DNA from 3 places in the Mesorhizobium sp. M0189 genome. Region 3 is predicted to be linked to each of the others. Evidence: predicted binding sites of a transcription regulator. Region 3 holds the regulator's gene; each other region holds the start of a gene.
What was found. The regulator PhoB, encoded in region 3, activates phosphate uptake and scavenging genes when phosphate is short. The targets are predictions, from matches to a motif close to TGTCATNNANCTGTCAT.

Region 1 (10,411 bases), 260 kb from region 3:
TGCGGCGAGCACCCAGGTCAAATCGATGGCGACCAGCACCACGGCCATGGTCGCCGTCAGCTCGACCCAGCCGATCACGCTGACTGAACCGAGATCGATGATGGTCGGCAGCAGCGCCAGGTAGAACATCATGATCTTGGGGTTGCCGAGCGTTACCGCCATGCCGGCAAAGAACAGTCTGACGGGCGAATCTTCGCGCGGCAGCGAACCTTCTTTTGCCTCGACCGGTGCGGTCCACATCTTCCAGGCAAGCCAGGCGAGATAGACGACGCCAACCCATTTCACGACGACAAAGGCGAAGTGGAACGTCTGCGCCACCACGGCGAGGCCAAACACCGCCAGTGATAGCCAGATCGCTTCGCCGATCCACATGGCAAGCAGGAACGGAAACACGTCGCGAAACCCTTTTGCGATGACCCGCGCCACAAGTGCGGCAATCGACGGGCCCGGCGAGCCGGCGGCAACAAGCAGGGCGCCGGCAAAAATCAGAAGCGACGTGAAATGCATGACGCGGATCTCGTTAGAAATTTTTGGACGCTTCAACATAACCCAACTGTTCCGGCGACGGTAGCGTCCACCGAAAGAAGGCTTGTCGGCCAGGCACCTCGCGGCTAGAAGTGTCGTCTCGAAATCCTTTCCGAGCTTCACTTTGCCTACGTAACCGCCGGTCTCGCCAACTCCCCCGACACAGAGCAGGGCGTCGCAGTCGCGGTGCCTGTTTTCACATCATCTGTTCTTCAGGGTGGCGGTTCGAGACCGGTTTGGCACTGCTGAACCGCTGTCGCGCATAACCCGCGACACCTGATTTCCAACTGCCGCAGTCTCTCGCCACGCCGTGCCCGCAGGGGCATCTCGACATCGCCGATCTGACGAACTTCCCGACGGGAAGGGCTTTTCGGCATGCCTTCGATACTGCGTATCCGCTGGACGATCGCGCCCAAGACCGCACCGCGACCTCACCTCAACTGCAATCGCTGCGGCGGTCTGAAAGCCTATCGCTGCAGCGGCAAATTCCGGGTCAATGCCAATGGCAAACGCATTGATGCCTGGTTGATCTACCGCTGCATCGATTGCGACAATTCCTGGAATTTCGGCATTCTGGAGCGATGCAGTCGCCGCGATATCGAACCGGCAATATTGCAGGCGCTCGAACGCAACGATCCGGTCCTGGCGCGGCGCCATGCTTTCGATACTGCCGCACTGCGAAGCAGGATCGGGCGCGTCGAGGAGTTTCCTGAAGCCGCCGTTCATAAGCAGGTGCTCGGGGACAGGCCGGAAAACACCGCCGCCCTCGAACTCCAGCTCGAGCTCGAAATGCCGACAGCGCTGCGGCTCGACCGGTTGCTCGCCAACGAACTCGGTGTCTCGCGATCGCGGCTTCAGGTTTGGGAAGAGAAGCGATTGCTGGTGGTTGGTCCGGATGGGGCCAAAGCCTTGCGCAGGCCGGCCCGGGCGGGAACGGCGATCCGCATCGACCTGTCTAGCGATCCAGACCGGGACGGCATTATCGCGGCTGCCGGCGGGTAAGATAAAGGGAGGAAGCACGCACGTGCTCCCTCCCTCATAGTGGCTGAGAAAAGTGGCTTACGCCGCGCCGACCACTTTCGCCGACTTCTCGAAACGCTTGCGCTCGTTCGGGTCGAGATAGAGCTTGCGCAGGCGGATGGTCTTCGGCGTCACCTCGACCAGCTCGTCGTCCTGGATCCAGGCCAGCGCGCGTTCCAGCGTCATGCGGATCGGCGGCGTCAGTTTTACCGCCTCGTCCTTGCCGGCGGCGCGGATATTGGTCAGCTTCTTGCCCTTGAGCACATTGACTTCGAGGTCGTTGTCCCTGGAATGGATACCGATGATCATGCCCTGATAGACCTTGACGCCGGGGTCGATGACCATCGGGCCGCGGTCTTCCAGGTTCCACATGGCATAAGCCACCGATTCACCCTGTTCGTTGGAGATCAGCACGCCGTTGGTGCGGCCGGGCAGCTCACCCTTGTAAGGCTCGTAGGCATGGAACAGCCGGTTCATCACGGCGGTGCCGCGCGTGTCGGTCAGCAGTTCCGACTGGTAGCCGATCAGGCCGCGCGTCGGCGCGTGGAAGACGATGCGCTGGCGATTGCCGCCCGAAGGGCGCAGCTCGACCATCTCGGCCTTGCGCTCCGACATTTTTTGCACGACGACGCCGGCATGCTCCTCGTCAACGTCGATGACGACTTCCTCGACCGGCTCCAGCAATTCGCCGTTCTCGCCCTTCTGCATGACGACGCGCGGCCGCGACACGGCGATCTCAAAACCTTCGCGGCGCATCGTCTCGATCAGCACGGCCAGCTGCAATTCGCCGCGTCCGGAGACGAAGAACGAATCCTTGTCCGGCGATTCCTCGATCTTCAGCGCGACATTGCCTTCGGCCTCGCGCAGCAGGCGGTCCCGGATGACGCGGCTGGTCACCTTGTCGCCTTCGGTGCCCGCCAGCGGTGAATCGTTGACCAGGAACGACATCGTCACCGTCGGCGGATCGATAGGCTGCGCGTGCAGCGGCTCGGTCACCGACAGGTCGCAGAACGTGTCGGCGACGGTGCCTTTCGACAAGCCGGCGATGGCGACGATGTCGCCTGCCTGCGCTTCGTCGATGGGCTGGCGCTCGAGCCCGCGAAAAGCAAGGATCTTCGAGATGCGGCCGGTTTCGACCTGGGTGCCATCATGGTGCAGCACCTTGACCGCCTGGTTGGATTTCAGCGTGCCGGATTCGATACGGCCGGTGATGATGCGGCCGAGGAACGGATTGGCTTCCAGAATGGTGCCGATCATGCGGAACGGGCCAGGATGAACGGTCGGCGCCGGCACGTGCTTGATGACGAGGTCGAACAGCGGCGCCAGAGCCTGGTCCTTCGGACCTTCGGGGTTTTCGGAGACCCAGCCGTCACGGCCCGAACCGTAAAGGATCGGGAAGTCGAGCTGCTCGTCGGTCGCGTCAAGCGCGGCAAACAGGTCGAACACCTCGTTGACCACCTCGACGTGGCGGGCATCCGGCCGGTCGATCTTGTTGATGACGACGATCGGCTTCAGTCCGACCTTGAGCGCCTTGCCGACGACGAATTTGGTCTGCGGCATCGGCCCCTCGGCGGCGTCGACCAGCACGATGGCCGAATCCACCATCGACAGGATGCGCTCGACCTCACCGCCGAAGTCGGCGTGGCCGGGCGTGTCGACGATGTTGATGCGGGTGCCCTTCCAGTCGACCGAGGTCGCCTTGGCCAGGATGGTGATGCCGCGTTCCTTTTCGAGATCGTTCGAATCCATGGCGCGCTCGGCGACGCGCTGGTTGTCGCGGAACGAGCCGGACTGTTTCAGGAGCTGATCGACGAGGGTGGTTTTTCCATGGTCGACGTGCGCGATGATCGCGATATTGCGGATTTTCATGTTTTGGTCTCGGGAGCGTTGCAGGCAGCAGGCCAAAAGGCGCTGCCTCTTTCGGTTGGGCGGCTCATACAGGGTTTTTCGCAATTGCGAAAGAGGAGGCGAGTCACCAAATAAAGTCACCAAATCTTAAATGTCTTGGTGTGAAGTGGAATTATTAACCAAGGCGGAACCTTTCATGGTCCGGGCAGTTCGAATTTCATGATCGACGCAGGCAGCAGACTCCGGCCGATTTTGGCATGTAGCGCACTCGCCGTCCTCCTCGCGGCAGGCGCGGCGCAGTCGGCCGCGTCGTTCAAGGAGACGCGGACTGCCCTGCCGTCCGACAAGCGGTCGGCGGAGCAGCTTTTTGCCGATGCTCCCGATGGCGTCGACCCGGTGGTGACCGGGCCAGTCAGCGCCGCCTTCAAGCAAAGGCAGCAAAATGCCGGATGCGACAGCGCCGTCTGGCCCAACATTCCCGTCGTCTGCTATCCCGATTGATACACGTCCTACCCTCGGGCTGGCCCGAGGATAATGGTGCAGTCGCTCACGCCGACCGGACCGGATCGAGCGTGACCTTGTAGAGTTCGCTGTCGTCGCGATCCATCAGCCGCACCGTCAGCTGCTCTGTAGCGCCATCGATATCGACAAGTCCGAAGAACTGCAGGCCGGCCGACGGCGGCAGGTTCTGACCCTGCTCGGCAGTCGGTGCCTTGATGAACTTCAGCTCCGGGCCGAAGGTCATGTCGAAACCATTCGGTCCGAATGTGCCTGAATGGATCGGACCCGAAACGAATTCCCAGAACGGATTGAAGTCCTGGAACTGCGCCTTGTCCGGATTGTAGTAATGCGCGGCCGTGTAATGCACGTCTGCGGTGAGCCAAACGGTATTGCTGATGCCCGCGTTCTTTATATAGCGAAGAAGGTGGGCAATTTCCAGCTCGCGCCCCTTGGCCGGGCCATTGTCGCCATTGCTGACTGCCTCGGCCCCGACCTTCTTGGTACCGTCATTCCAGACCACGAGGCCGAGCGGCATATCGGCGGCGATGATTTTCCACGTCGCGTTGGAATTTGCCAGCTCACGCTTCAACCACTTAATCTGCTGTTCGCCTAGGATGCGCGATTGCGGCGTCATCGTCTCCTGCATATCCGGGCCGTTGGGGCCGCGGTAGGAACGCATGTCGAGGAAGAACACATCGAGCAGCGGCCCATAAGCGATCTTGCGGTAGACGCGGCCCGGCTCCGACAGTTCGTAGCGGATCGTCGTCATCTCGTGGAAGGCGCGCGCAGCACGTGCCGCCAGCACATGGATCGATTTTTCGGTGTAGCGGTCGTCGGCGGTCAGGTCCTTCGAGTCCGACCAGTTGTTAAGCACCTCATGGTCGTCCCACTGATAGAAAGTCGGGCAGATGGCACTGAGCGCAAGAACGTTCTTGTCCATCATGTTGTATTTCCACTGCGCCCGGTATTCGTCCAGCGTCTCGGCAACCTTGCGCTTTTCGTCGATCAGCACTGTGTTTTTCCACTTGTCGCCATTGGGCAGGTCGACCTCGTCCTTCATCGCACCATCGGCATAGACCGTATCGCCCGAATGCAGGAAGAAGTCGGGCGTGTGCTTGGCGATCGTGGCGTAGGTCTTCATGCCGGTCTCGTCGATGCCCCAGCCTTGGCCGGCGGTGTCGCCCGACCAGGCGAAACGAATGTCGCGCTTCGAGGCAGGTGCCGTGCGGAAGCGGCCGACGATCGGCTCCGAAACGGCGTTGATGTCGGCAAGATCGGCCGCGACCATGCGGTAGAAAATGTCCTGGTCGGAGGCGAGATCGGTAAGCAGCCGCTTCACCGTATAGTCGCTGGCCGGCGACGTATCGAGCGGCGCCAGGCGGACGGCATTGGCGAAATTTTCCGTCGACGACACTTCGAACATGACGCGCGACGGCCGGTCCGTGCGCGTCCAGACCATGCCGCTGGTCGCGTCGACATCGCCGGACTGAATGCCATGGGTGAAGGCCGGGCGCTGATTGGCGCGCGAGTAATAGGGAAGGGCGAGACCCGAGGCGCCGACCAGGCCAACGGCGCTGGCCGACGTGACGAAAGCGCGCCGCGTCATTGAAATCTTGTTCATGGCTGTCTCCTGGATGGCGTTGAACGTCGCCGCCAAGCTCCAGCTTCAATGTTTCAGGCACATTTCGAAACGATGAAGGTTTTCTGACATCAACAAGCGGGAAGGCTGGACCGCTCGGCGGCGAAGCTGTTGATCTCCCCCCTTGCGGGTCCCTTGCGGGGGAGATGGCCGGCAGGCCAGAGGGGGGCGCTGTCCCGCCGATGTACAAATCAGAAAGAAATCAGACGGAGCAGCGGAGTTTGGGCAGAACATTGCGTAAAGTCGGAGGCTGGCGAACCTTCGCGCCCCCTCTGCCCTGCCGGGCATCTCCCCCACGAGGGGGGAGATCGGCAATTTGGCCGACGGCATCTCCTGCAACGAGAAGCTATGCCGCCTGCGGTTCAGGATCGAACGCCGGGCGGCTGGTGTTGATCAGCAGCGAGATGCAGGCGGCGGCTATTGCCGTCATGCCGGCGATCAGGAAGGCAAGCTCGTAATTGCCCTGCAACTCACGCATAGTGCCACCGAAAAAGGCCGCTGTCGCTGCGCCGACTTGATGGCCGGCGACGATCCAGCCGAAGACGATCGGCCCGCTGCGGTCGCCGAACGCCTCGTTGGAAAGCCGCAACGTCGGCGGCACCGTGGCGATCCAGTCCAGTCCGTAAAATACTGCGAAGATGATCAGGCTGGTCGCCGAGAAGCCGGAATAGGGCAGATAGATCAGCGACAGGCCGCGAATGCCGTAATAGATGCCGAGCAGCTTGCGCGGGTCGAAACGGTCGGTGAGCCAGCCCGACAGCGTCGTGCCAATAAGATCGAAGATGCCCATCATCGAGAGCAGGCCTGCGGCCTGCACTTCGCCGATGCCCATATCGCCGCAAAAGGCGATCAGGTGCGTGCCGACCAACCCGTTGGTGGTGAAGCCGCAAACGAAGAAGGTGGCGAACAGGTACCAGAACACACGCGTACCGGCGGCGCGGCGCAACGTGCTCAGCGTATGCGCGAGGAAATTGCCTTGCGCGGCCGGCGGCGACGGCGGCACGTCGTCGGCCTCGGCACCGTAACGCACCATGCCAATCGCGGCCGGACGCTCCGGCACCAGCATGTAAACCAGCGGCACCAAGGCGGCGGTGGCCACGGCAATGGCAATGGCGACCGGCTTCCAGCCACCCGACTGGGCGAGCGAGGCGAGCAGCGGCAGGAAGACCAGCAGCCCGGTGGCGCTGGACGCCGACATCAGTCCCATCACCAGGCCGCGATTGGTCTTGAACCAGCGGTTGACGATGGTCGCGCCGAGCACGGTGGCGACGGCGCCCGAGCTGATGCCGGAAAACACGCCCCAGGTGAGGAGCAGATGCCACGGCTTGGTCATTAGTAGGCTGAGCGCAGTCGATCCCGACATCAACAGGAGCGCGGCAAGCAAGGTGCGGCGCAGCCCGATCCGCTCCATCAGCGCCGCGGCAAACGGCCCGGTCAGGCCATAGAGGAAGATGCCGGTGGCCGCGGCCAGCGAGACGACGTCGCGCCGCCAGCCGAAACTATTCTCCAGCGGCAGCATCATGACTGCCGGTGCCGAACGCAGGCCCGCGGCGATCAGCAGGCAGAGGAAGATGACGGCGACCACGACGAAAGCGTAGCGCTGGCCAAACGGGCGGGATTGAGCTATCATGTTACTGACCGGTACGTTTCAGGTGTGCGGAACATACGTACCGACCGGTAACATTGTCAACCAGGCAATCGGCAAACCAGACATGAAAAGCATTGAACCAACGATCAAGGAGAATGGCGCACCGCTGCCTCGCGCCGCCGAACGGATTCTCCAGGTGGCGCGCGACCTGTTCTACCGGCAAGGCATCAGGGCGATCGGCGTCGACGAGATCGTACGGCGTGCCGGCGTCACCAAGCCAAGCCTCTACCGCAGCTTTCCGTCCAAGGATGAGTTGGCCGCATCCTATCTTCGGCACTATGACCTCGAATTCTGGGAGCGCTTCGACGAGGCGGTGAATGCCCATCCCGGCGATCCGCGCGCGCAGATCGTCGCCTTCCTGACGCGTGTCGGCAAGCGCACGCAAAGGCCCGACTATCGCGGCTGCGGCATGACCAATGCCGCGGTCGAATATCCCGAACACGGCCATCCGGCCCGCGTCGTGAGCGAGGCCAACAAGCAGGAATTGCGCCGGCGCCTGCGTGCCATGGCGGCGGCGATGGGCGCCGGCGACGCCGACACGCTGGGTGACGGGCTGCTGCTCCTGATCGAGGGCGCCTATATCAGCGGCCAGTTGTTCGGTGCCGGCGGACCGGCGCAGTCGGTGGCCCGCAACGCCGATCTTCTGATCGAGGCAAGCTTGAGGAAATAGCGTTCCGTTTACCAGGTCACTGTGAGCAGCCTGACTTCGTCTAGGCTGCTGCTGAATTTGACGGTACGCTGCGGCAGCCCGAACGGAGTTGTCCGCCATGCGCGCTCTTTTGATCCCGCTTGTCCTCGCCGGTTTCTGCCAGGCGGCTCGGGCTGGCGACATATCCAGCGTCTATACCGATCTCGTCTGGGAGAAGGACTGCGTGACTTATGCCCAGGCGGAGGAAGGCGACGGCGACTGGGCCGACCTCGCCTGTTCGGGCTATGGCGGCTACCCGGTGATGGTTTCCTACGACGACGCGCGGGAATCTCTGTTCTACGGGTTTCCACCTGGCGACATGACCACGGTCTGGGAAAGCTTTTCCGGCCTCAACTCGGCTGGACCCAAAGTCGAGTGGCGTATCGAAACCAAGGGCGATATGGCCGTTCCTTTCGCAGTCATCCATCGTCGCTCGATCAGCGATAGCGAGGGCGAGAACAAGTCGACGGAAGTGCTGATCGTCGCCAAGGTTGCCCAGCCTGGCGCCCACGAAGGCTGCACGATCGCTCTTGTGCTCGCCACCGGCAATCCCGCCGCCAACGATCAGGCGCGCAAGCTTGCCGACGAGAAGGCACGCACCTTCGCCTGCGGCAAGGACAAGCGTGTGGTGATCGGCAACACGCCCGATTTCGGCCGCGTCGACAACTGACGATTTGCGCCCGTTAATTACTTGCGCTTGGCCCGCTCGATTGCCTCGACGATCATCTTCTTGGCATAGGCGGCATCGTACCAGCCCTCGATCTTGACCCATTTGCCGGGTTCGAGATCCTTGTAGTGCTCGAAAAAGTGCTGCACCTGCTGGCGGGTGATATCAGGCAGCTGCGTGTATTCGTGAACGTCCTCATAGCGCAAGGTCAGCTTGGGCGAAGGAACCGCGATGACCTTCTCGTCCTGGCCGGCATTGTCCTCCATCACCAGCACGCCGATCGGCCGCACATTGATGACGCAGCCCGGCACCAGCGCGCGTGTGTTGCAGACCAGCACGTCGATCGGGTCGCCGTCGCCCGACAGCGTGTGCGGTACGAAACCGTAATTGCCGGGATAGCGCATCGACGTGTGCAGGAAGCGGTCGACGAACAGCGTGCCGGCCTCCTTGTCCATCTCGTACTTGATCGGCTCACCGCCGATCGGCACCTCGATAATGACGTTGACGTCCTCGGGCGGGTTCTTTCCGCTGGCAATCGCTTCGATACGCATCGCTTTATCCCTCTCTCGATTGAAGATCGATAGCGGGCGACGGCGAATGGTGCAATGCGGCGAATGGTACTGGGGGATCGTCCGAACCGAAACCGGTCGGATCATGCGCTGGCCGTCATTCCCAGACGAAAGCGACCTTCTTCAGCGCCTTCTGCTCGAATATCTCGACGCCCTCGGCCACATCGCGACCGCCGGCGCCGGCATAGAAGGCAAGTGCGTTCTGATTGTCTTCCAGCGCCCACACGACCATGCCCTTCAAGCCATGGTCGGCCAGCCGTGCCCGTGCCGCCGAGAACAGCCGGCTGCCGAGCCCGATGCCTTGATATTCCGGCCGCAGGTAAAGCTCGTAGATCTCGCCCTGCTGCCTGAGTTCGCGGGCACGGTTCTTGCCGATCGTCGCGTAGCCGGCAATTTTGCCGCCGATTTCGACGACCAGGACGGTGGCGGCGCGGCGAATGGCATTCGCCCACCAGTCGGCACCGCGGCGGTTGATCATCGATGTCAGAGTGCGGTGTGGGATGATGCCCGAATAGGCGCCGCGCCAGGCCTCGAGATGCACGTCGGCAATGGCGGCTGCATCGCGCGGCTCGGCTTTCCTGATGTCGATGCTCAGCGTATTCATGATTGGTTAACCATAAACCCGCGGCGCCCGATTGCAAGAGTCCGGTCAGCCACTGCGATGCTTTCGCACAGCCGAACGGTGCGTCCTTGAGACGCTGCAAAACCGCCTTTAGCGAGATCAAATCTCGACCAGATGGTCGTCCAGTTCGTTGCTGTCGCCGGTCGACACCGGAAAATGCTCGGCCAGTACCGCACCGACCGCTTCGACCGCCCTGACGAAGCCGTCGGCAAGCCGATCGTCGCCGGCATGCGCCGTAAGGTCGCGGACGACACCGTCCCAGACATGCTGGCCGACACGAGAATCGATGCCGCTGTCGGCGACCACTTCAGCATAGCGCTCGGCGATCGAGACGAACACCAGCACGCCGGTGCGCGCCGCGGTGCGGTGGACGTTGCGGGCGAGGAACTGCTTCATCGCATTGGCGTGGGCGGCCTGGTAGCGCAGCCGCCTCGGCACCAAATGGATGCGCAATGCGGGCAATGCCCACAACAGGATGAGCACACTGGCAAGCGCCAGAAGCTCGGCTATGACGAAATGCGGCAAGCGGATCGACAGCCACCAGGCTTCCAGCCCGTAACCGACGGCGAGGCTGACGACGAGCATGCCGAGCATCGCCATGAAGGCGGCCGGGAAGAAATAGCCGTCGCTTGCATGCGCCACGACGCAGTAGATCTCGCCGTCGGTCTTTGATTCGGCAGCGCG
Region 2 (10,411 bases), on a different contig from region 3:
CGCCATTGAGCAGGCCGCAGGCGAGGCCGATGGCGAAGCCGGCGGCGATGGCCAGCGGAAACGGCACGCCGGCAACCAGCATCGAGGCCGAGATGACGGCCGAAAGAGCTGCCGTCGGCCCGACGGACAGATCGATGCCGCCCGAGATGATGACCAGCGTCATGCCCAACGCCAGGCAGGCATTGATGCTCGACTGCTGCAGGATGTTGATCAGGTTACGCTCGGCAAAGAAGCCGGGGACCAGCGCCCCGAAGACAGCGAGGATCACCACCAGGCCGATCAGCGTGCCAGCGTCGCGCACCGAAAACCGGTGCAGGAAATCTGCGCTTGGGCGCGCTGCTGTGTGTTCGGCTATATCGGTCATCCGATGGTCCTGTCCGTTATGCACCGGCCCGACGGCCTTGCGCCTTGCCGGCCTCAATCTCCGTTTGGGGTATGGCGTGCGCGGCGATCGCCTGTTCGCTGAGACTTGCGCGGCCCAGTTCGGCGGCGACCGTGCCGTCGCGCATGACCAGCACCCGGTCGGCGAGCCGGATCACCTCGGGCAACTCGGACGAAACGACGATTGCCGAATGGCCTTCGGCGGCGAGCTCCTCGATCAAGTGATAGATCTCCGCCTTGGCGCCGACATCGATGCCGCGCGTCGGCTCGTCGAACAGAAGGATCCGCGTTCCCGCCGCCAGCCAGCGGCCGATGATCGCCTTCTGCTGGTTGCCGCCGCTGAATAGGCGGATCGGCCGGTCGAGCAGGAACGGTCTGAGATTGACGCGTTTCATCTTCTCGGCTGCCACGCGCTTCAGCCGGCGGTGGTCGATGACGCCGCGCGGCGCGAACACGCCCATCGACGCCAGCGCGATGTTGCTGGAGATCGACCGCAACGGCACGATGCCTTCGCGCTTGCGCTCCTCCGGCACCAGGCCGATGCCGGCGGCGATGCCGTCGCGCGGACTGGAAAGTTTTGTCGCCTTGCCGTCGATCTCCATTGTGCCTGATGACGCCCGGTCGGCGCCGGCCAGCAATCGCAGCAGCTCGGTGCGGCCCGAGCCGACCAGGCCGGCAATGCCCAGCACCTCGCCGCGATGCAGGTCGAACGAAACGTCACGGACCTTGGTCGCCGAGGCGAGGCCACGCACGCTCAGCCTGATCTCGCCGGAAGCATGCGGGCGGTGTTGTTCCTGCGCAAGCTCGCGGCCAACCATCATCGAAACGACGGCCTTTTCCGACACCTGCGCGAGATCAACGGTTTCCACCACGGCGCCGTCGCGCATGATGGTGGCGCGCTGGCAGATGCCGAACATCTCGTCCAGCTTGTGCGAGACGTAAACGACGGCGACACCGTCGCGCGCCAGACCGGCAATGACTTCCGCCAGCCGTTCGAACTCGCTCGGCGTGAGGCTCGACGTCGGCTCGTCCATCGCCACGATCCTGGCGCAGTCGAGCAGCGCCCGGGCGATCTCGACGATCTGCCGCTGCGCCACCTTCAGGCTGCCGAGCGGGGCTGCCGGGTCGATGGTCGGATCGATGGCGGCGAGGGCTTCCGCAGCGCGGCGTTCCTGCTCGCGCCGGTCGACGAAGACGCCGCCGCGCGTCAGCGGATGGCCCAGGAACATGTTCTGGGCAACGCTGAGACGTGGCACCTGCTGTAATTCCTGATGGATCATCGCGACGCCCGCGGCGCGCGCCTGGACCGGGTTGTTCAGCGTCACCGGCCTGCCGTCGATGAGCACGCTTCCCGCCGTCGGCCGGTAGACGCCCGACAGGATGCGCAGCAGGGTCGACTTGCCGGCGCCGTTCTCGCCAAGCAGACCATGGATTTCGCCGGCGCCGACCGAAAAGGACACATCGCTCAGCGCCCGCACGGCCGGAAACACCTTGGAAATGCCCTCGAATTGCAGCCGCGCTGACATTGCTTCAGTTCTCCAGGCAAGGGTGCCGACCCAAGGCCGGCACCCGCCGCCCCTGCTCTATTGGCCCGCTGCCGCGTCCTCGAGCAGCGCTTTGCGCACGGCGTCGCCGCCGCCCGAGTAACGGTCGGCATTGTCCTTGGTGATCAGCGCCTGCGGCGTGGCAACGACACGCGGCAGCTTCTGCCCGGCCACCAGCCGCAGCGCCGATTCCAGCGCCACCTCGCCGGTCAGCACCGGAAAGCTGTCGACGGTACCGGTCAGCTCGCCGGCTCGGATCGAGGCATAAGCGTCGGAAATCCCGTCGGTGCCGAAGACAGCCACCTTGTCCTGCAGACCGGCCGCCTTGACTGCTTCGACGATGCCCAGCGCCATGCCGTCATTGTTGGCATAGAAGCCGATCAGGTCGGGGTGCTGCTGCAGGATATTGGTGGCCGCGTCGTAGGAGGTCTGGCGATCCCAGTTGCCCGGCACGCTGGCGACGACCTCGAACTTGCCGGCTTCAGTGATCGTGCTCTTGAAGCCGTCGGTGCGCTGGACGGCGGCGTAGACGCCGGCCTGGCCTTCGACGATGGCAACCTTGCCGCCATCCGGCCGGTTTTTGATGAACCATTTGGCGACGCGCACGCCATTGTCGCGCTGGACATTGCCGACATAGTACTCGGCCTGCGGGATGACCGCGTCGTTGACGTTGACCACCGGCACGTTGGCGGCCTTGGCCTGTTCCATGATCGGCTGCAAATTGGAGTCGGTCTGCGGCGAGACGAGCAGCACGTTGTAGCCTTGCGTGACCAGGCCTTCGGCGATGGTGAGCTGGCCGAGTTGGTCGCCCTCGCTCTGCGCCGCCTGGTAGACGACGGGCACGCCGATGCGGTCGCCGAACGACTTGTAGCCCTCACCCAGCGAGCGCCAGTATTCGTTGGTCAGCGTCTTGGAGACCGCACCCGCTTTGGTGCCCTCGGGCAGCTTGGGGAAAGCCCCGAACTTGGCCTCGAGCTGCGACCAGTCGATGCGATCCTTCTCGGTGTCGGAATTGAGCGGCGCGAGATCCGCGGAAAACACCGAGCCGATGGACAGCGTCATCAGGGCAGCGGTAGCGGTGACGAGCAGACATTTCATGGTCTTTCCTCCCTTGTTGAAAAACGGTGATGGCGCCGGCCTCAGCTGTCCGGCCCGAGCATGGCTTCCTGGATGATGGCCTGCGACGCGACCGCGTCCTGACGATCGACGGCGGCTGACAGGCGGTTGTCCTTTTCCAGCCGCTCGACGACGCGCAGCATGCGCTTGACGGTGGCGATGTTGACTTCGCATTCGTGGACGGGATCGAGCCCGGTCATGTCGGGGAACGTGTCGAAGTAGATGGCCCCGGCATAGCCGTCGCGGCGGATCTGCCTGAGCAGCTCGATCGTCTGCAGCGTGTGCACGGCACCGACCATCAAGCCGTCGTCGCGCTTGGCGTAGCCGTCGTTGAGGTGCACGCCGAGCAGCTTGCTGTGCCGTGCTATGAGGGCGGCAGCGAAAGCCGGCTGCTCGTCGGCATAGAGCACGTGAGCGAAATCGAGCGTCACGCCGAGATTGGGCAGGCCGATCTCGCGGATCGCCAGCAATGTCGTCGCCGCATCGGGCATCAGGCTGTAGGAGCGCGGCTCGTTGGGTTTGTATTCAAGGCTAATCTGGCAGCCCGGATCATGCGCCGCTACTTCACGAATGCCATCGATTTCGTGTTGCCAGAGTGTTGCGTAGTCAGCCTGGAAGGCGTAGTCGAAGCCATCCTGCCCGAGCCACAATGTCATCAGGCTGGCGCCGGCCTCGCGCGCGGCGTCGATGCCGGCCTTGGTCAGGTCGATGGCCTCGCGGCGAACGGAAGGATCCGGATTGGTGAAGGCGCCGAGCTTGAAGGCCGGATTAGAGTAGTAGCGCATGGCGAAGCCATTGATGGAAAGCCCGAGATCGCCGAGTTTGCGCGCCATTTCCGCAGGTTTTTCATCGACATGATCGGGGAAGTTGAGGTCGAGATCGGTCAATTCCGCAACCTTCGCCGCACGCGCCGCCATTTGCAGCATGGACGGTTTACCAACAAGATCAGGCCACTCGGCCTGTGGCCGCGAGGCAAAGGAATTGAGGCGGGTGGCGAAACGACAGACTGTCATCGGTGATCTTTCATTGTCATAACTTCACACAAGAATGGTTATTTGTAAAGTTATTAATTGCTCTTTCGATAGCAACGATTCGCCATGCACAGGCCAGTTGCGACCACACGAGGCCAGGCAAGCGCAGCACTGTCACGCAAGTATCATGTTCGCGTCCTAGATCGCTTCTCCGAAGGCTTTCGCGGCATTCTCGATGCGACGCGGCGCTTTTCAGATCCCGGCAGCTTTGTCTCAAAGAGGATATCCATGAAAAACCTGCACCGAACCGCGCCCCTCGCTGTCGCGCTCGCGATGTTCACCGCCTTGAGTCCGGCCTTGGCGGAAAACGCCGCGACCGTCGGCGGCGCCAACTTCGTCAACAAGGGCCTGGTCGGCGTCGGCCGCATCCCGGCCAGCCAGAAAGACAGGTTCGGCGAGACATTTGGCTCCGGCTCGGGCATGGCGATTGACGCTGCCGGCTGGACGCATGGCGCCGATGGCTACAAGGGCTCGCTATGGCTGCTGCCGGACCGCGGCTACAATGTCGTCGGCACCACCGATTACCGTCCGCGCCTCAACACGATCGCCCTCGAGTTCGCCCCGATCGCGCCGGGTGCAGTGCCAGCCGCCGGCCAGGAACAGTCGGGCCTCAAGGCAACGCTAGCCGACACCATGCTTTTGACCGACGACAAGGGCATCGATGCAACCGGCCTAGATCCGCTCAACGGCGTGCGCGCAGCGACCGACGACATGCCGATCCTGCCCGAAGCCAACGGCAAGCTCGCGCTCGATAACGAGGCGATCGTGCGGCTGCCCGACGGCACCATGTTCATCTCGGACGAATATGGTCCGAACATCTACCACTTCTCCGCCGATGGGCGTCTGATGTCGGCAACGCAGCCACCGGCGGCGCTTGTCCCGATGCGTCATGGAACGCCGAACTTCGCGTCCAACAATCCGGGACCTGGCGCGGCAGACCCAGATCCGAAGGATCCCGAAACCGGCCGCCAGAACAACCAGGGCCTCGAAGGCATGGCACTGACGCCCGACGGCAAGTTCCTGATCGCGGTGCTGCAATCGGCCCCCAGGCAGGATGGCGGCGATTCCGCTTCGACGCGCCAGAACACGCGCGCGCTGGTCTACGATGCCTCGGATCCGGCCCAACTCAAGCTTGCGCATGAATATGTTGTGCCGCTGCCGGTGTTCACCGATGCCAAGGGCAAGACCAAGATTGCCGCGCAGAGCGAAATCGTGGCTCTGTCGGACAAGACCTTCCTGATGCTGGCGCGCGACAGCGGCAACGGCCAGGGGGTGAAGGGCGACACCTCGCTCTATCGCGAGATCAGCGTCGTCGATGTGTCGGTGGCAACCGACATCGCCGGCACCGAGTTCGACAAGGACAAGCCGGTTGCGCCCAAAGGTGAGCTCGATCCCTCGGTGACGCCGGCCAAGCTGACGCCGTTCATCGACATCAACGACAAGACCGAGCTCGGCCGCTTCGGGCTGCACAATGGCGCGCCCAATGACCGCAACAACCTTTCGGAGAAGTGGGAGGCGATGTCGGTGGTGAGCGTCCTCGATCCAACACGGCCCGACGACTATTTCCTGTTCGTCGCCAACGACAATGACTTTCTCACCCAGGACGGCTTCCAGGTCGGCGCGGCCTACAAGGCCGAAGATGGCGCCGATGTCGACACGATGTTCCTGGTCTATCAGGTCACGCTTCCAGGCCTCGCCGGGAAGTAGCGACACCCCCAGGCAGGCGGATGCGCCGAACGCGTCCGCCTGCCTGGCACGATCGAACGGTCGGGCCCTTCAGTTGCGGCTCGCCGGCACAAGGATTGTGTTCTAGTGGGTTTGCAAAACCTAAGACTGATGATCCGTCGAAGGCACTTACCTCAACATCTCCGCGTCCTTTGGCACGCCCGCATCGATCGGCTCGGCCGTCCTGTCCGACACGGCGGCGATCTTCCCGGCGGCCGACAGGTTCGGGCGCACGAAGACCGGCGCGACGCCGTCGACGCGGCTGTAGAGGTCGATAATGTCCTGATTCATGAAGCGCACACAGCCGGAGGAAGCGTTCTTCCCGATGGAATCCCACTCCGGCGTGCCGTGCAGCCGGTACATCGTGTCCTTGCCGTCGCGGAAGAGATATAGCGCGCGTGCGCCCAGCGGGCTGTGCGGGCCGGGCGGCATGCCGTCCTTGTATTTCGCCAGTTCCGGCCGGCGCTGGATCATCTCCGGCGGCGGCGTCCAGACCGGCCACTTCTTCCTCGCCTGAACCACGGCGCTGCCGGTCCATCCGAAACCGGCCTTGCCGAGGCTGACGCCATAGCGAATTGCCTTGCCGCCGTCGCGCACCAGATAGAGGAAGTGCTCGGAGGTATCGACGACGATCGTGCCGGGTTTTTCTCCGGTCGGATCGGACACGATTTGGCGCACGAATTTCGGATCGACCTTGGCTACCGGGATTGCCGGCAGTTGATAGCCCTCGTCGACGCGCGCCGCATACATACTTGCGGCATCGCCGAAAGCCGGATCGCTTGGCGCCGCGGTCACTGGCGGCGCCGCTACGTCCGTCGTGGTGCACGCCGAAAGAGCCACGGAGGCCGCGCCCAAAGCGGATGCACCAAGAAACGCACGCCGGTTCAGGCGCTCAAAAAACAGCGGAATATCGGACATGAACCCCCGGCTTGCCCATGAGATCCAGGAAAGATGCGGCCCCACGCGTGCAGGATCAATATACGATTCCGGAAGCTGGCACGCCAGGCGGAATTCGCAACGCTGCGTCGACCTGTCTCGTTAAATCGGCAATCATTGCGGACCGGACTCAAGATAAGCCTTCGCCGAGTTGCCTGCCATGGACGACAAGATGCCCGCACGCCGGCGGACCAGCGACCTCACCAGTGGACCTATCCCGCGTACATTGCTGCTGTTCGCCCTGCCGGTGCTCGGCTCCAATGTTCTGCAGTCGCTCAACGGCTCAATCAATGCCGTCTGGGTCGGTCGTTTCCTCGGCGAAGCGGCGCTGACCGCCACGTCCAATGCCAACCTCGTGCTGTTTCTCATCCTCGGCACCGTCTTCGGCATCGGCATGGCGGCGACCATCCTGGTCGCGCAATCGGTCGGCGCCCGCGATCTGCCCGAAGCCCGCCGCATCGTCGGCACCAGCGCCACCTTCTTCTTCCTTGTCTCGGTGGTGTTCGCGGTCTGCGGCTGGATCTGGGTCGATACAATCCTCAATGCGCTCGGCACGCCGGCCGATGCGTTGCCGCTGGCGCGCTCCTATCTGCGTATCATTTTTCTCGCCGTACCGATGATGAACCTGCTGTCCTTCGTCATGACGGTGCTGCGCGGCGCCGGCGATTCGCGCACGCCTTTCCTATTCATGGCGCTGGCCGTCGTGCTCGACGTCATTTTGAACCCGTTGCTTATTCTCGGCATCGGCCCGTTCCCCGAACTCGGCATCGCCGGCTCGGCCACCTCGACGCTGATCGGCCAGACGGTAAGCGTGCTTGCCATCCTGATCGTGCTTTATGCGCGCAAGCACCCGCTGCGGCTGGCCGGCGCCAATCTTGCTCTGCTGCGGCCGGACCCGGCGCTGCTGCGCATTGTCGTCTTCAAGGGCGTGCCGATGGGCCTGCAGATGATCGTCGTCTCGTCCGCGGCGCTGACTGTGATGGGCATGGTCAATGCCTACGGCTCGCAGGTCGCGGCTGCCTACGGCATAGCCGCCCAGCTCTGGACCTATATCCAGATGCCGGCGCTCGCCATCGGCGCCGCGGTCTCGTCCATGGCGGCGCAAAATGTCGGCGCCGGGCGCTGGGACCGGATCGGCCGCATCGCCGCGTCCGGCGTCGGCTTCAACCTTGTGCTTACCGGCGTGCTTGTCGCGCTGCTGTTCGTATTCGATCGCGCGGTGCTCAGCCTCTTCCTCAGCAGCGACAGTGCAGCGATCGACATCGCCACTCACATCAACAAGGTCGCATCCTGGTCCTTCATCCTGTTCGGCATCACCATCGTGCTCTTCGCCACTGTGCGTGCCACGGGCGCGGTGATGCCGCCGCTGATCATCCTGGTGATCTCGGTACTTCTGGTGCGCACCAGCTTCGCCTATTTCTTTCGAAGTGCGATCGGTGAGGAAGCGTTGTGGTGGAGCTTTCCGGCCGGCTCGATAACCTCGCTCGTGCTGGCCACGGCCTATTATCGCTTCGGCGGTTGGCGCAGCGTGCACATGATCGAGAGCCGGCCGGCTGCCGGCGAACCGCCGGATACCGGCCTCGGCGTGCCGCGCCAGCGCGCGCATCTTTCGCCCGAGACGCCGAACGGCTGAAAGGCCGGCTCAGCGCGCGTATTTCGCGCCAAACCCGAGCGCCACCAGGGAAAAGACGACAATCATGCCGGCAAAGGCCAGGCTCGCCACGGTCGCGCTTGCCACGGTCGACAGGATGCCGATGCCGATGACCGGCAGCGCGTTGCCGCAAAAACAGCAGATGAAGAAGGCCGAGACCACTTCGGCGCGCCGGTCCGCCGGCGCGATCTCGTTCACCACTTGCAAGCCGCCGCGATAGCCGAGCGCTGCCGACACGCCACACAGAGCACTTGCGGCGACCATGATGGCCATCGAGGCGAAGACCTGCGCCGCAACGATCAGTGCGACGCTGGGGATCATCAGCGCAAGTGCCGCAAACATCGCGGCCCGGCTCGAAAGACGCGTCGTCGCCACAATGGTGCCGGCCGCCACGATCGACAATTCAAAGAACAGAGCGCCGGCTACCGCATGGTTGGCTACCTGCAGTTGCTGCGCCAGGACGCTCGGCGCGAGTGCCGCATAAAAGCCGACGAGCGCCATCGCGCCAAAGCCGGTCACCGCCGGCGCAACAAAATTTGCGCGGATGTCATCAGGCACGGAAAGCCGCGGCCGCATCGAGACGTCAGCCAGTTTTCCCGGCCGCGAAACGGTTTCCTGCGTACGCCAGATCAGCAGGGTTACGATCGCTAGCATCGCCAGGTGGACGACGAATATCAGCCTGAGCGGCCAAGGTGCGTATTCTGCGAGCAACCCGGCCCCCAGCGCACCAATGCCGAGGCCGAGAAAATTGGTGCTGGTGGCAATCGTCGCCGCCTGTGACTTGTCGTTGGCCGAGAGCAATTCGGCGAGCCAGGCCGTCCCAGTCCCGGCGCCGACGCCAATTCCCAATCCGCTCAAAATCCGGGCGATGTCGAGCCACGCGACATTTTCTGCGAACAGGAAAAACACCGCGCTGACGACGGCCACCGCCATCCCGGCCAATGCCATCGGACGGCGCCCGATAACATCGGACACACGGCCCAACATCAGCAGCGCTGCCAGATTGCCGATGACATAGACGGCGTAGACCAGCGTCAAAGTGATCTGCGAGAAGCCGAAGACCTGCTTGTAGATGATGTAAAGCGGCGTCAGCGCCGTGCTGCCGGCGAAAAGAGCCGCGATCATGGCAGCCACGGCAGCCGCTGCGGCGCTGCCGCCGAGTTCGTGATCGCGCGTCATGACTTGAGCGTGAGCTGTCATTTTTCGACCTTTTGCTGTTCGGGATCTGACACCAAACGCCTTTTTCGCGTCAGCCGTTCCCCCTTCCCGACTTGCTCCTGACAAGTTTGGCAGCTTTGCCGATGGCGCTGAGCGAGATCCTCTTTTAACCTCAGCGGATTGTCAGGGGAGATTCATGGGCAAAGGACGGGTCGAGGCATTCACCGATGGCGTGGTCGCCATCATCATCACCATCATGGTGCTGGAATTGAAGGTGCCGCATGGCGAGGATTTTTCCGCGCTGGCACCACTCTGGCCGATATTCCTCAGCTATGTGCTGTCCTTTATCAATGTCGGCATCTACTGGAACAATTTGCACAACATGTTCCATACCGTGCAGCGGGTTGACGGCCGCGTGCTGTGGGCGAACCTCAACCTGCTGTTCTGGCTATCGCTGATGCCGGCGACGACAGCCTTCATGGGTGAGAACCATTTCGCGCCCGTGCCGGTCGCCGTCTATGGCGTCGACCTGGCGCTCTGCGCCATCGGCTTCAACATCCTCACCATGGCCCTGCATCGACTGCACAGCAGCGAAACCCTTTTCGCCAGGGCATTGGGCAATGACCTCAAGGGAAAGATCTCGCTGGCCCTCTATATCGCCGCCGTCGCACTGACCTTCGTCAATCACTGGATCGGTGTCTCGATCTATGTCCTGGTAGCGCTGATCTGGTTAGTGCCGGACAGGCGCTTCGAGCGGCTAATCGAGAAATAGACAGACCATGATCCCGAACCGAAGGACCGCGTCAGCGAAAAGAGGATGCCGGTTTTCGGAAAAGATCATGGTCCAACGAGAAGATAGAGCCCATCCC
Region 3 (10,411 bases):
GGCGCTGGCGCTGGTGCGATTGGCGGTCTGCTGGTTCGCCGCCTGCAAAATGGCTACTGCCAATACAGAGATCGTCACGGCCGGATCTACACAGCTCGCTGCAACTAGTTTCGAGTTCCAGGCGAACAGCAAACGCGGAGGCAGACCACCTGTCTCCGCGTTTGCACTTCCAAAGCGCTGTCGCGATGCGGCTCACGAGACGGCGTTTCAAGCCGGCAGCGGAACCTTGATTTCCACGTTCAAGCCGTTTTCGTGAAAATCGCGCCTGATTGTGCCACGCAACTCGCGTGTGACGTTGAGATCGATCAGTCTGGTGCCGAAACCGCTCTTCGCCGGTGTCTCGAGCTTCCTCTGCCCGGCCTCGCGCCAGTTGAGAGCCAATGTCCGGGCTCCGCCGCGGCCTTCGAGCGACCAGTCGACCTTGAGCGCACCGACTGAATTGCCGGTTTCGCCATGCTTCAGCGCATTCGTCGCCAGTTCGTGAAAGACGAGGCCGAGTGCCTGCGTCGTCTTTTCGTCGAGAAGAACCTCCGGTCCCGACAACAGCCCGTCAGGAAGCTCGCTTCCGAACACCTGGCCAAGCTCGATGCGCAGCAGGTCGCCGAGATCGGCTTTCTGCCAGCGTGAGCGCGTCAGCATGTCCTGGGAAGCCGCCATCGCCTGCAGCCGAGCCGAAAATGATGCCGAGAACTCTTGGACGTCGGCGGTGTGCGATGCTGTCTGGCGCGCGATTGCCAGCACCCGCGTGATCGAGTTCTTGATGCGATGCTTCATCTCCTGCAGCATCAGGTCTTTTTCCAGCAGGCTCTTTTCGGTCGTTTCGTGAAGCAGCGAGACCGCCTCATAGGCCCGCTCCTGATAGCGGGCCACCAGCGCGATGGCGCCCGCAAGCAGTAGCCCGAACAATCCGAGCATCACCGGAATGGCACGCGAGGAAGGTTGCGAGAAAGCACTTGTCGGCCTGAACAGGACGACCCACGGCCGACCGGCAACGGTGATCTTGCGGGTGATCAGCAGCCTGTCGCCAAGGGCTGAAACAGGCGGCGTTTCCGACTGGAACAGCAGGTTGTCACTGTTCACAGCGCCGTCATAGATTTCGGTGTTGACCGGCAACAGAGGTGCCCGGCTGAGCGCAGCCTGGAACAGGTCCCGGGAGCGGAAGGCCGCATAGAGGAAGCCGGCAGTCGAAGATCTCGATGCGTTGACGGCGTCCGGCGCGGTTTCGACATTGAGCCGGACGAAGACGAGGAACCCGGTGAAGGTCTGCGCGGCACCCGTATCCTTGCCGAGCTGCACGAGCCCGCTGGCGTGCAGCTGGTCGTCGACCATCGCCTTTTCGATCGCCTCGCGCCGCACCGGCCCGGCGAACATATCATAACCGATGCTGGATTTATTGGACGGGTCCAGCGGCTCGAACAGCACGATGGGCGTACGCCACGGCAAGTTCGTGTCGGGATAGATTGGATGGCTTGCGCCGTGATCGTGCAGGATATCGCGCTCGACCGCCGCCTCGTTTTCAGTTTTCGCCAGGCGGAGGAAGCCGATGCCGCGCAGGCCGGCGAAATTATTGTCGATGTCGAGCGCGTTGAAGAAAGCCTTGAACTCGCCTTGCGAGATACCGCCATTGCGCGCATCGAACAATGCCCGGGTTGAGCGCAGCAGCGACAGGTCCAGGTCGATGCGGCTTTCGATCCGGTTAAGCGCGTCGTCCGCCGTCGCCTCGAATTTTATACGGGCGGCTTCCTGGGTGGCAAAATAGGCAAAACCCGCCATCGTCAGGCTGATCAGCGCGACGGCGATGAAAGCTACGGTCGGAAAGAGTTTCTTCAATTGCCGATACGTCCCGTGGACGGTTCGGCATCTTTATGGGCAACTCCCGACGCCAACACAATGGGGAGGCCAAAGCATGGTGACTGCTGGCACATTTTGGCGACTTGTGATTAGCCGGCTAATTCTCGTTCAGGCCGCGATCTTCAGGGCGCCCGGCCCTGGGATGGCGCCGGGCGGGCACTTGCCGAGGATGATCATGCCGAGCACCTCGTCCTGGGTGACATCGGTCGTGCGCGCCGTGCCGACAACCCGACCGTTCTTCATGACGCAGACGCGGTCGGCAAGCTCGAACACGTCATGGATGTCATGGCTGATCAGGAAGATGCCGATGCCGTCGGCCTTGAGCTGCCTGACCAGTTCGCCGACCTGTGCCGTCTCCTGCGGCCCGAGTGCCGCTGTCGGCTCGTCCATGATCAGGATGCGGGCGTTGAACAGGATGGCGCGGGCGATCGCAACCGACTGCCGCTGGCCGCCCGAAAGCTTTACCACCGGCTCCTTGAAGCGTTGGAAGCGCGGATTGAGCCTGCCCATCACCTTGCGCGCCTCAGCCTCCATGGCGACGTCGTCGAGCGTACCCCAGCCGGTCATCAGCTCACGGCCGAGAAACAGGTTGGCAGCCGCGTCGACATTATCGGCCAGCGCCAGCGTCTGGTAGATCGTCTCGATACCGTACTTCTTGGCGTCGCGGGGATTGGAGATCGAAGCCTCCTCGCCGTTGACGAAAATCTGGCCCGCATCGCGCTTGTAGGCGCCGGACAGGATTTTTATCAACGTCGATTTGCCGGCACCGTTATGGCCGAGCAAAGCCATCACCTCGCCCGGAAAAAGATCGACCGAGGCATCGTCGACGGCGCGAATGCCGCCGAAGGCGATCGAGATGTTGCGCATGTCGATCAGCGGCGTGCCCGTGGGAGCGGTCCTGTCTGCCATGCTCGTTCTCCTCACTAGACCCGTTTGCGATAGACGGTATCGAGCCACACCGCGACCACCAGCACGGCGCCGACAACGATGCTCTGCAGCGGCGAATCGATGCCGAGCAGCACCATGCCGGATTGCAGCGACTGCATCAAAAGCGCGCCGAGCATGGCGCCGAGCACCGTGCCGGAGCCGCCGGCGAGCGACGTGCCGCCGATCACGGCCGCCGCGATGACCAGCAGCTCGTCCAGGGTCCCCAGCGCATTAGTCGACGCGTTGAGGCGCGCCGATGCGATCGCCGCACTGATCGCGGCCAGCACGCCCATGATCATGAACACCTTCATGGTGACCCAGCGTGTGTTGATGCCGGCGAGTTCGGCCGCTTCCGGATTGCCGCCTATGGCAAAGACATAGCGGCCGAAACGGGTGCGTCTGGTGATGAAGGTCATGACGATGCCCGCGGCCACGGCCATCAGCACAGGTATGGCGATGCCGTGGGCGATGAACAACCCGCCCTCGGGAACGGTGATGCCGTTCTGCTGGGCATATTGGCGTACGATGCCGACCGGCCAAGGATAGGAATTGGCGATCCACACGGCGCCGAGGATGGCGGCGCAGGCTATCACGCCGAGCAAGCTTTCCGCCCAGACAGGGCGCAGCGGAAAGTTGAAGCGCTTGCGCTGCGAGCGGCCGTTGAAGAGCATGAAGGCAACGGCCGCGCAGGCGAGGACACCGACGATCCAGCTCCAGGTGGCGCCGATCGAGCCCCGTGGTCCGCCGCCCATCAGCTGGAAGGTCCTGTCCAGCGGCGCAACGGTGCGCCCGCTGGTGATCAGCCATGCCATGCCGCGCCAGACCAGCAATCCGCCGAGCGTCACGATAAAGGCAGGAACCTGGAGATAGGCGATGATGAAACCCTGAAACGCTCCGATAGCCAGGCCGAGCACCAGGCCGGCGGCCAGTGCGATGACCCACAGCCAGGGGCTGCCAAGCTGAAATCCCATGATGCGGACGAGGAATTCGGCCTGCGCCACGCCCATCACCATGCCGATCACGCCTTCCACGGAGCCGACGGAAAGATCGATGTTACGCATCACGATGACCAGCACCATGCCGGTCGCCATGATCGCCACCGACGAGGTCTGCACCGAAAGGTTCCAGAGATTGCGCGGCGTCAGGAAGAGCCCGCCCGACAGTATGTGGATCCCGACCCAGATGACCAGCAGCGCGCCGACCATGCCGAGCATGCGCGTGTCGAGTTCGGTTGCCTTGAGAAATCGGGCAACGACGCCGGCCTCCGATTCCCGCGCCCGGTCTGCCGTCGAGCTGTCGACCGGCGTGTTGGAAGTCGTGTCGGTCATGATGTTTCTCCCGCCGGGTTGCCGTCTGCCGCGGATGCCGGAAGCAGCCTAGAAGTTATCCGCCGGAAGCGGAAAAACAATTCTTTCTTGAAAAAACGCCGCGGCAAGCGGCCGCGGCGTTCGGACTTCTCGGAAACTCGGATCAGTTGCAGACCGGAACAGCGCCCGCCGCCACGCCCGCGCAGACCTCTTCTTTCTTGATCCAGCCGGCGTCGATGACGACGTTGAGGTTGTCCTTGGTGATGGCGACCGGGGTCAGGAACAGGGACTTTACGGTGTTGCCGCCGGGCGTGGTGAAATCCTTCACGCCGGCAATGTCGGTCATCTGCTTGCCGTCGGCCAATTGCGAGGCGATCTCGGCGGCGTTCTTGCCGAGCTCGCGCGCGTCCTTCCACACCGAGACCGTCTGTGTGCCGAGCGCGATGCGGTTCAGCGCGGCGTGGTCGCCGTCCTGGCCCGAGACCGGAACCGATCCAGCCAACCCTTGCGCCGTCAGTGCGGCGACGACGCCGCCGGCAGTGCCGTCGTTAGCGGCGACCACCGCATCGACCTTGTTGTCGTTCGCGGTCAGGAACTGTTCCATGTTCTTCTGGGCGTTGGCCGGCAGCCAGCCGTCGGTATAGGCCTCGCCGACATTCTTGATCTTGCCGCTGTCGATGGCGTCCTTCAGCACTTCCATCGAACCGGCAAAAAGGAAATCGGCATTCGGATCGGCGCCCGAGCCCTTGATGAAGACATAGTTGCCTTCCGGCTTCACCTTGAACACGTCGCGGGCCTGCATGCGGCCGACTTCCTTGTTGTCGAAGGTCAGGTAAAAGACGTCCTTGTTCTCGATCAGCCGGTCGTAGCCGACAACCGGAATACCTTCGTCCAGCGCCTTTTGCACGGCCGGCCCTATCGCCGAGGCGTCCTGCGCCAGGATGATCAGTGCGTTGGCGCCCTGCGAGATCAGGCTCTCGACGTCGGTGAGCTGCTTGCCCGGATTGGACTGTGCGTCGGCGGAGATATACTTGTCGCCGGCAGCCTCGATGGCCGCCTTCATTGCGGCTTCGTCGGTCTTCCAGCGCTCTTCCTGGAAGTTCGACCAGGAAACGCCGATGACCTTGTCTTTAGCCTGCGCCACCGACGCAAGCGCCAGCGTCATGGCGACACCCGCCAGAATGGCGGTCGTGAATTTCTTCATCATATCCTCCCTGCGCCGCGTACGGCGTGACCAATTGGCCCCAAAGGCCAGCTTAGAGGCGCTAATTTTTTCGAGCCTCGAAAAAATACTGGCCCGATCTCCCGCTGCTGTCAACATCGATTCTGATGGATTTTGATGTTGCTGCGACTTTTTTCGAGCTTCGGAATAAACGATGACAGCGCCACCTGCATCTGACACTATTTGCCTCATCCGACACTATTTGTCGGCATTACCGACGGCTTCCGGTTCATGAGCGGCCGCGGCAAACCGGGAGGAAAGCAAAACGATGTCGGTCGGAATCCGCCATGACGATTTGCGCCGGCGCAACCGGGCGATGGTGATCTCGGCCGTGCGCCGGGCCGGCCAGCCATCGCGTACGGAGATCGCCGCAACCACCGGCCTCAGCCATTCGACCATATCGGCGATCTCCTCCGACCTGATACGGGAAGGCATCCTCGCCGAGAGCAAGGCAAGCGAACCCGTTTCGTTGAAACGCGGTCGTCCGCAGGTCGGCCTCGCCCTCAATCCGGAAGCGGCGGCGGTGCTGACCGTGGTGTTGTCGCTGAATTTCCTGTCGGCCGCCATCATCGACTATGCGGGGCAGGTGGTCGCCGAGGAACAGCGCCGGCTGGACACGCTGACCATGCCGCGCGACGAACTGATCCGCGAATGCATGGCCATCGTCCGGCGCCGGCTGGACGATCCAGATCTTGACGTCCGCAGTGTCGCCCGCATCGCCCTGGCGATTCAGGGAATTACCGACTCCCCTGCACGCGCCATGCTGTGGTCGCCGATCACGCCCCAGACGGACATCGCCTTTGCCGACATGCTGGAAGATGAATTCGGCATCCCGGCCACGGTGGAGAACGACTGCAATATGATGGCGGTGGCTTTGCGCTGGCGCGATCCGGATCGCTATCGCGACGACTTCATCGCCATCCTGCTTTCGCACGGCATCGGCATGGGGCTGGTGTTGAAGGGCGAGCTGTTCACCGGCACGCATTCCTCGGGCGGCGAGTTTGGCCACATGATCCATCGTCCGGGCGGCGCGCTCTGCCGTTGCGGGCGGCGCGGCTGCATCGAGGCCTATGCCGGCAATTACGCCATCTGGCGCAACGCCACGCAGATGAGCGAAGACAGCCAACCGGTCGCCGACGTCAGCGACGCCGACATGCGCGCGCTGGCGGTTCGGGCGCGCGAGAAGGACGGGCCGGAACGCGAAGCCTACCGCAAGGCCGGCGAAGCGCTGGGTTTCGGTCTCGGCTCGCTGTTCGCGCTGATCGATCCGGCACCGGTCGCAATGGTCGGCGCCAGTGCCGCCGCCTTTGATCTGATCGAGCCGGCCTTGCGGAAGGCCATCGCCCAGACCGCCGGCGGCCAGCATTCGGGCTCGATCTCCTTCGATACCGAGCCGAACGAATTGCCGCTGATCCGCGAAGGCTGTGCAATGCGGGCGTTAAGCTTCGTCGACCAGCAGATTTTCGCGCCGGGCGCGCAAATGAGGCCCGGCGTCAGAAAGAACGTAGCCTGACTGGGCGGGTCAATCTTCCCTGATCGCGTAGCCGGCACCGCGGATGGTGCGGATGACATCAGGCATGCGGCCGTTGTTGACGGCTTTGCGCAGCCGCCCGACATGCACGTCGACGGTGCGTTCGTCGATATAGATCGTCTCGCCCCAGACATTATCGAGTAACTGGCTGCGCGAGAAGACGCGGCCCGGATGCCGCATCATGAATTCGAGCAGCCGGAATTCGGTCGGCCCGAGCCGGATCTCGGTCTTCTTGCGATACACCCTGTGCGATTCGCGATCGAGCACGATGTCGCCGACCTTCAGCACGCTGGACAGCACTTCCGGCTTGGCGCGGCGCAGCAGCGCCTTGACCCTGGCCATGAATTCCGGTGTCGAAAACGGTTTGACCAGATAGTCGTCGGCGCCGGTCGAAAGACCGCGTACCCGGTCGCTCTCCTCGCCGCGCGCGGTCAGCATGATGATCGGCAGCCGTTCGGTTTCGGGGCGCACCCGCAACCGGCGGCAGAGCTCGATGCCGGAAACCGCTGGTATCATCCAGTCGAGCACCAGAAGATCGGGCACATTCTCCTGCAAACGGATCTCGGCTTCGTCGCCGCGTGTCACCACCTCGACCTGGTAGCCTTCGGATTCGAGATTGTAGCGGAGCAGCACACCCAACGGCTCCTCGTCCTCCACCACCATTATGCGTGGTGCGATCATCGGCTGGGCACCCCCATCATGTCGCCGGTGCGGACATTGTCGTTTCGTCTTGCTTCGGACGATTGACCGGCAATTGCTCGCCGGTCAGCACATAATACGCATTTTCGGCGATGTTGGTGACATGGTCGCCGATCCGCTCCAGATTCTTGGCGCAGAACAGCAGATGCGTGCAAGCGGTGATGTTGCGCGGGTCTTCCATCATGTAGGTCAACAGTTCGCGGAACACCGACGTATATTTGACGTCGATGCGCTCGTCGGCGGCGCGTAGCTTGGCCAACGCGGCCGCATCGCCTGCAGCATACTCCTCGATGACGCCCTGCACCTGGATGAGCACCAGCTGCGCCATCGCATCGATGGAATGCGATAGGTCGCGCGGTGTGACGCTAAGGCCGACCGCACTCACACGCTTGGCGATATTCTTGGCAAGGTCGCCGATGCGTTCGAGATCGCCGGCCATGCGGATCGCCCCGACGACATGGCGCAGATCGTGGGCCATCGGCTGGCGCTTGGCGATCAGGGTGATGGCGCGGTCGTCCAGTTCGCGTTGACGCGCATCCATGATGGCATCGTCGGAAACGACGCGTTGCGCCAGCACGTTGTCAGAATTCAACAGGGCCTTGGTCGCCCCGCCGACCATCGAACCGGCGAGGTCGGCCATGTCGCGGATCAGCTTGCTGATCTGCTCGAGATCCTCGTCGAAAGAAGCGACTGTGTGTTCGCCCATGGTCCTGTCCTTATATGCATGATCGGAACGGCTCAGCCGAAGCGGCCGGTGATGTAATCCTGCGTGCGCTTCTCGCGGGGCGACGTAAAGATCTTCTCGGTCCGGTCGAACTCGACCAGTTCACCCAGATACATGAAGGCGGTCTGGCGCGACACGCGCGCCGCCTGCTGCATGTTGTGGGTGACGATGACGATCGTGTAATCGGCTTGCAACTCGTCTATCAGCTCCTCGATCTTGGCGGTCGACAGCGGGTCGAGTGCCGAAGCCGGCTCGTCGAGCAGAATGACTTCCGGCTTCACCGCCACGGTGCGGGCAATGCAAAGCCGCTGCTGCTGGCCGCCTGACAGGCTCAAGCCGCTGGCGTTGAGCTTGTCCTTGACCTCGCCCCACAGCGCGGCCCGCTTCAACGCTTGTTCGACGCGGCCGTCCATTTCGGACTTGCCGAGATTCTCATAGAGCCTGACCCCGAAGGCGATGTTCTCGTAGATCGACATAGGGAACGGCGTCGGCTTCTGGAACACCATGCCGATCTTGGTCCTCAGGAGATTGAGATCCTGCGAGCGGTCGAGAATGTTCTTGCCGTCGAGCAGCACCTGGCCCTCGGCTGTCTGCTTCGGGTAGAGTTCGTAGATGCGGTTGAACACACGCAGCAGCGTCGATTTCCCGCAGCCCGAAGGGCCGATGAAGGCAGTGACGCTGCGCTCGGGCAGCGACAAGGTGATGTCCTTCAACGCCTTGCTCTGGCCGTAGTAGAAGTTGAGGTTCTTGACCTCGATCTTCGTCTTCTCGGCGACCGTTTCGGTCATCGTCATGTCCGCGGACAACATCTGTGTCATCTGTCCTCTCTGCGTCCGGTAAGGCTGCGGGCGAGGATGCTCAAGCCCAGAACCGTCAGGGTGATTATGAGTGCGCCGGTCCACGCCAGTTGCTGCCATTCCTCGTAAGGGCTGAGAGCGAACTGGAAGATGGTCACCGGCAGGCTGGCCATCGGCGCGTTGATATTGCTGCTCCAGAACTGGTTGTTGAGCGCGGTGAAGAGCAGCGGCGCCGTCTCGCCGGAAATGCGTGCTATCGCCAGCAATATGCCGGTGACGATGCCGGACAATGCGGCGCGGTAGGCGACCGAACGGATCACCACCCAACGCGGCGCGCCGATCGCGGCACCGGCTTCACGCAACGCGTTCGGCACCAGGTTGAGCATGTCTTCAGTGGTGCGCACGACCACCGGAATGACCAGGATGGCAAGCGCAACGGCGCCGGCTATGGCCGAGAAATGCCCCATTGGCCGCACCATCAACTCATAGACGAACAAGCCGATGATGATCGAGGGCGCCGACAACAGGATGTCGTTGATGAAGCGCACGACGGTGGTGATGCGCGAGAAACGCCCATATTCGGCCATGTAGGTTCCCGCCAGCACGCCGATCGGCGTGCCGACGACAACGGCGATGATCGTCATCAGCAGGCTGCCCGCGATTGCATTGAGCAGGCCGCCGGCCTCGCCTGGCGGTGGCGTCATCTCGGTGAAGACCGCGAACGAAAGCCCGGCTGTGCCCTTATAGACCAGTGCACCGAGAATGAGCGCCAGCCAGGCAAGCCCGATGCCGGCGGCGACGACGCAAAGCGCCATCATCACCGAATTCCTGGCTTTGCGGCGGCTGTGGAGCGATGAGGATGTCGACATCGGTCAGGCTCCCGTACGGGCGTCGATCCGCATCAGCATATAGCGGGCGGCGGCAAGGATCAGGAAAGTGATGACGAACAGGATCAGGCCGAGCGAAACCAGGGAAGAGGTGTAGAGATCGCCGTCGGCCTCGGTGAATTCATTGGCGATGGTCGCCGAGATGGTCGTGCCCGGCGCGAACAGGGAGGCGCTGATGCGGTGGGCGTTGCCGATGACGAAGGTCACCGCCATGGTTTCGCCGAGCGCGCGGCCGAGGCCAAGCATGACGCCGCCCATGATACCGATGCGGGTATAGGGAATGACCACGCGCCGGGTCACTTCCCAGGTCGTGCAACCGATGCCGTAGGCCGATTCCTTCAGCACCGCCGGCACCGTATCGAAGACGTCCTTGGTGATCGAGGTGATGAAGGGCAGCACCATGATGGCGAGGATCAGCGCCGAGGTCAGAAGGCCGATGCCGTAAGGAGGGCCGGCGAAAAGGCTG

Region 1: NKJ09_RS06600 (alkaline phosphatase D family protein) is a predicted target of PhoB. The motif match lies at 5,588-5,604, and genes of this name have one in related genera.
Region 2: NKJ09_RS14315 (esterase-like activity of phytase family protein) is a predicted target of PhoB. The motif match lies at 4,185-4,201, and genes of this name have one in related genera.

What each region holds. Positions count from the first base shown of each region.
Region 1 covers NZ_JAMYSW010000003.1:171,934-182,344, reverse strand. Annotated here, with positions in the region: gene NKJ09_RS06620 (LysE family translocator) at 1-507, opposite strand, end outside; gene NKJ09_RS06615 (DUF1062 domain-containing protein) at 901-1,527, shown strand; gene typA (translational GTPase TypA) at 1,585-3,414, opposite strand; gene NKJ09_RS06605 (hypothetical protein) at 3,613-3,894, shown strand; gene NKJ09_RS06600 (alkaline phosphatase D family protein) at 3,941-5,515, opposite strand; gene NKJ09_RS06595 (MFS transporter) at 5,880-7,163, opposite strand; gene NKJ09_RS06590 (TetR/AcrR family transcriptional regulator) at 7,246-7,851, shown strand; gene NKJ09_RS06585 (hypothetical protein) at 7,949-8,539, shown strand; gene ppa (inorganic diphosphatase) at 8,557-9,087, opposite strand; gene NKJ09_RS06575 (GNAT family N-acetyltransferase) at 9,203-9,709, opposite strand; gene NKJ09_RS06570 (TPM domain-containing protein) at 9,827-10,411, opposite strand, start outside.
Region 2 covers NZ_JAMYSW010000006.1:207,945-218,355, forward strand. Annotated here, with positions in the region: gene NKJ09_RS14295 (ABC transporter permease) at 1-364, opposite strand, end outside; gene NKJ09_RS14300 (sugar ABC transporter ATP-binding protein) at 381-1,907, opposite strand; gene NKJ09_RS14305 (sugar ABC transporter substrate-binding protein) at 1,965-3,023, opposite strand; gene NKJ09_RS14310 (TIM barrel protein) at 3,065-4,054, opposite strand; gene NKJ09_RS14315 (esterase-like activity of phytase family protein) at 4,301-5,779, shown strand; gene NKJ09_RS14320 (L,D-transpeptidase) at 5,927-6,715, opposite strand; gene NKJ09_RS14325 (MATE family efflux transporter) at 6,894-8,366, shown strand; gene NKJ09_RS14330 (MFS transporter) at 8,376-9,584, opposite strand; gene NKJ09_RS14335 (TMEM175 family protein) at 9,739-10,314, shown strand.
Region 3 covers NZ_JAMYSW010000003.1:434,513-444,923, reverse strand. Annotated here, with positions in the region: gene NKJ09_RS07965 (YMGG-like glycine zipper-containing protein) at 1-108, shown strand, start outside; gene NKJ09_RS07960 (CHASE domain-containing protein) at 208-1,830, opposite strand; gene NKJ09_RS07955 (ATP-binding cassette domain-containing protein) at 1,960-2,760, opposite strand; gene NKJ09_RS07950 (sugar ABC transporter permease) at 2,775-4,106, opposite strand; gene xylF (D-xylose ABC transporter substrate-binding protein) at 4,249-5,289, opposite strand; gene NKJ09_RS07940 (ROK family protein) at 5,576-6,820, shown strand; gene phoB (phosphate regulon transcriptional regulator PhoB) at 6,830-7,519, opposite strand; gene phoU (phosphate signaling complex protein PhoU) at 7,536-8,243, opposite strand; gene pstB (phosphate ABC transporter ATP-binding protein PstB) at 8,276-9,079, opposite strand; gene pstA (phosphate ABC transporter permease PstA) at 9,076-9,927, opposite strand; gene pstC (phosphate ABC transporter permease subunit PstC) at 9,931-10,411, opposite strand, start outside.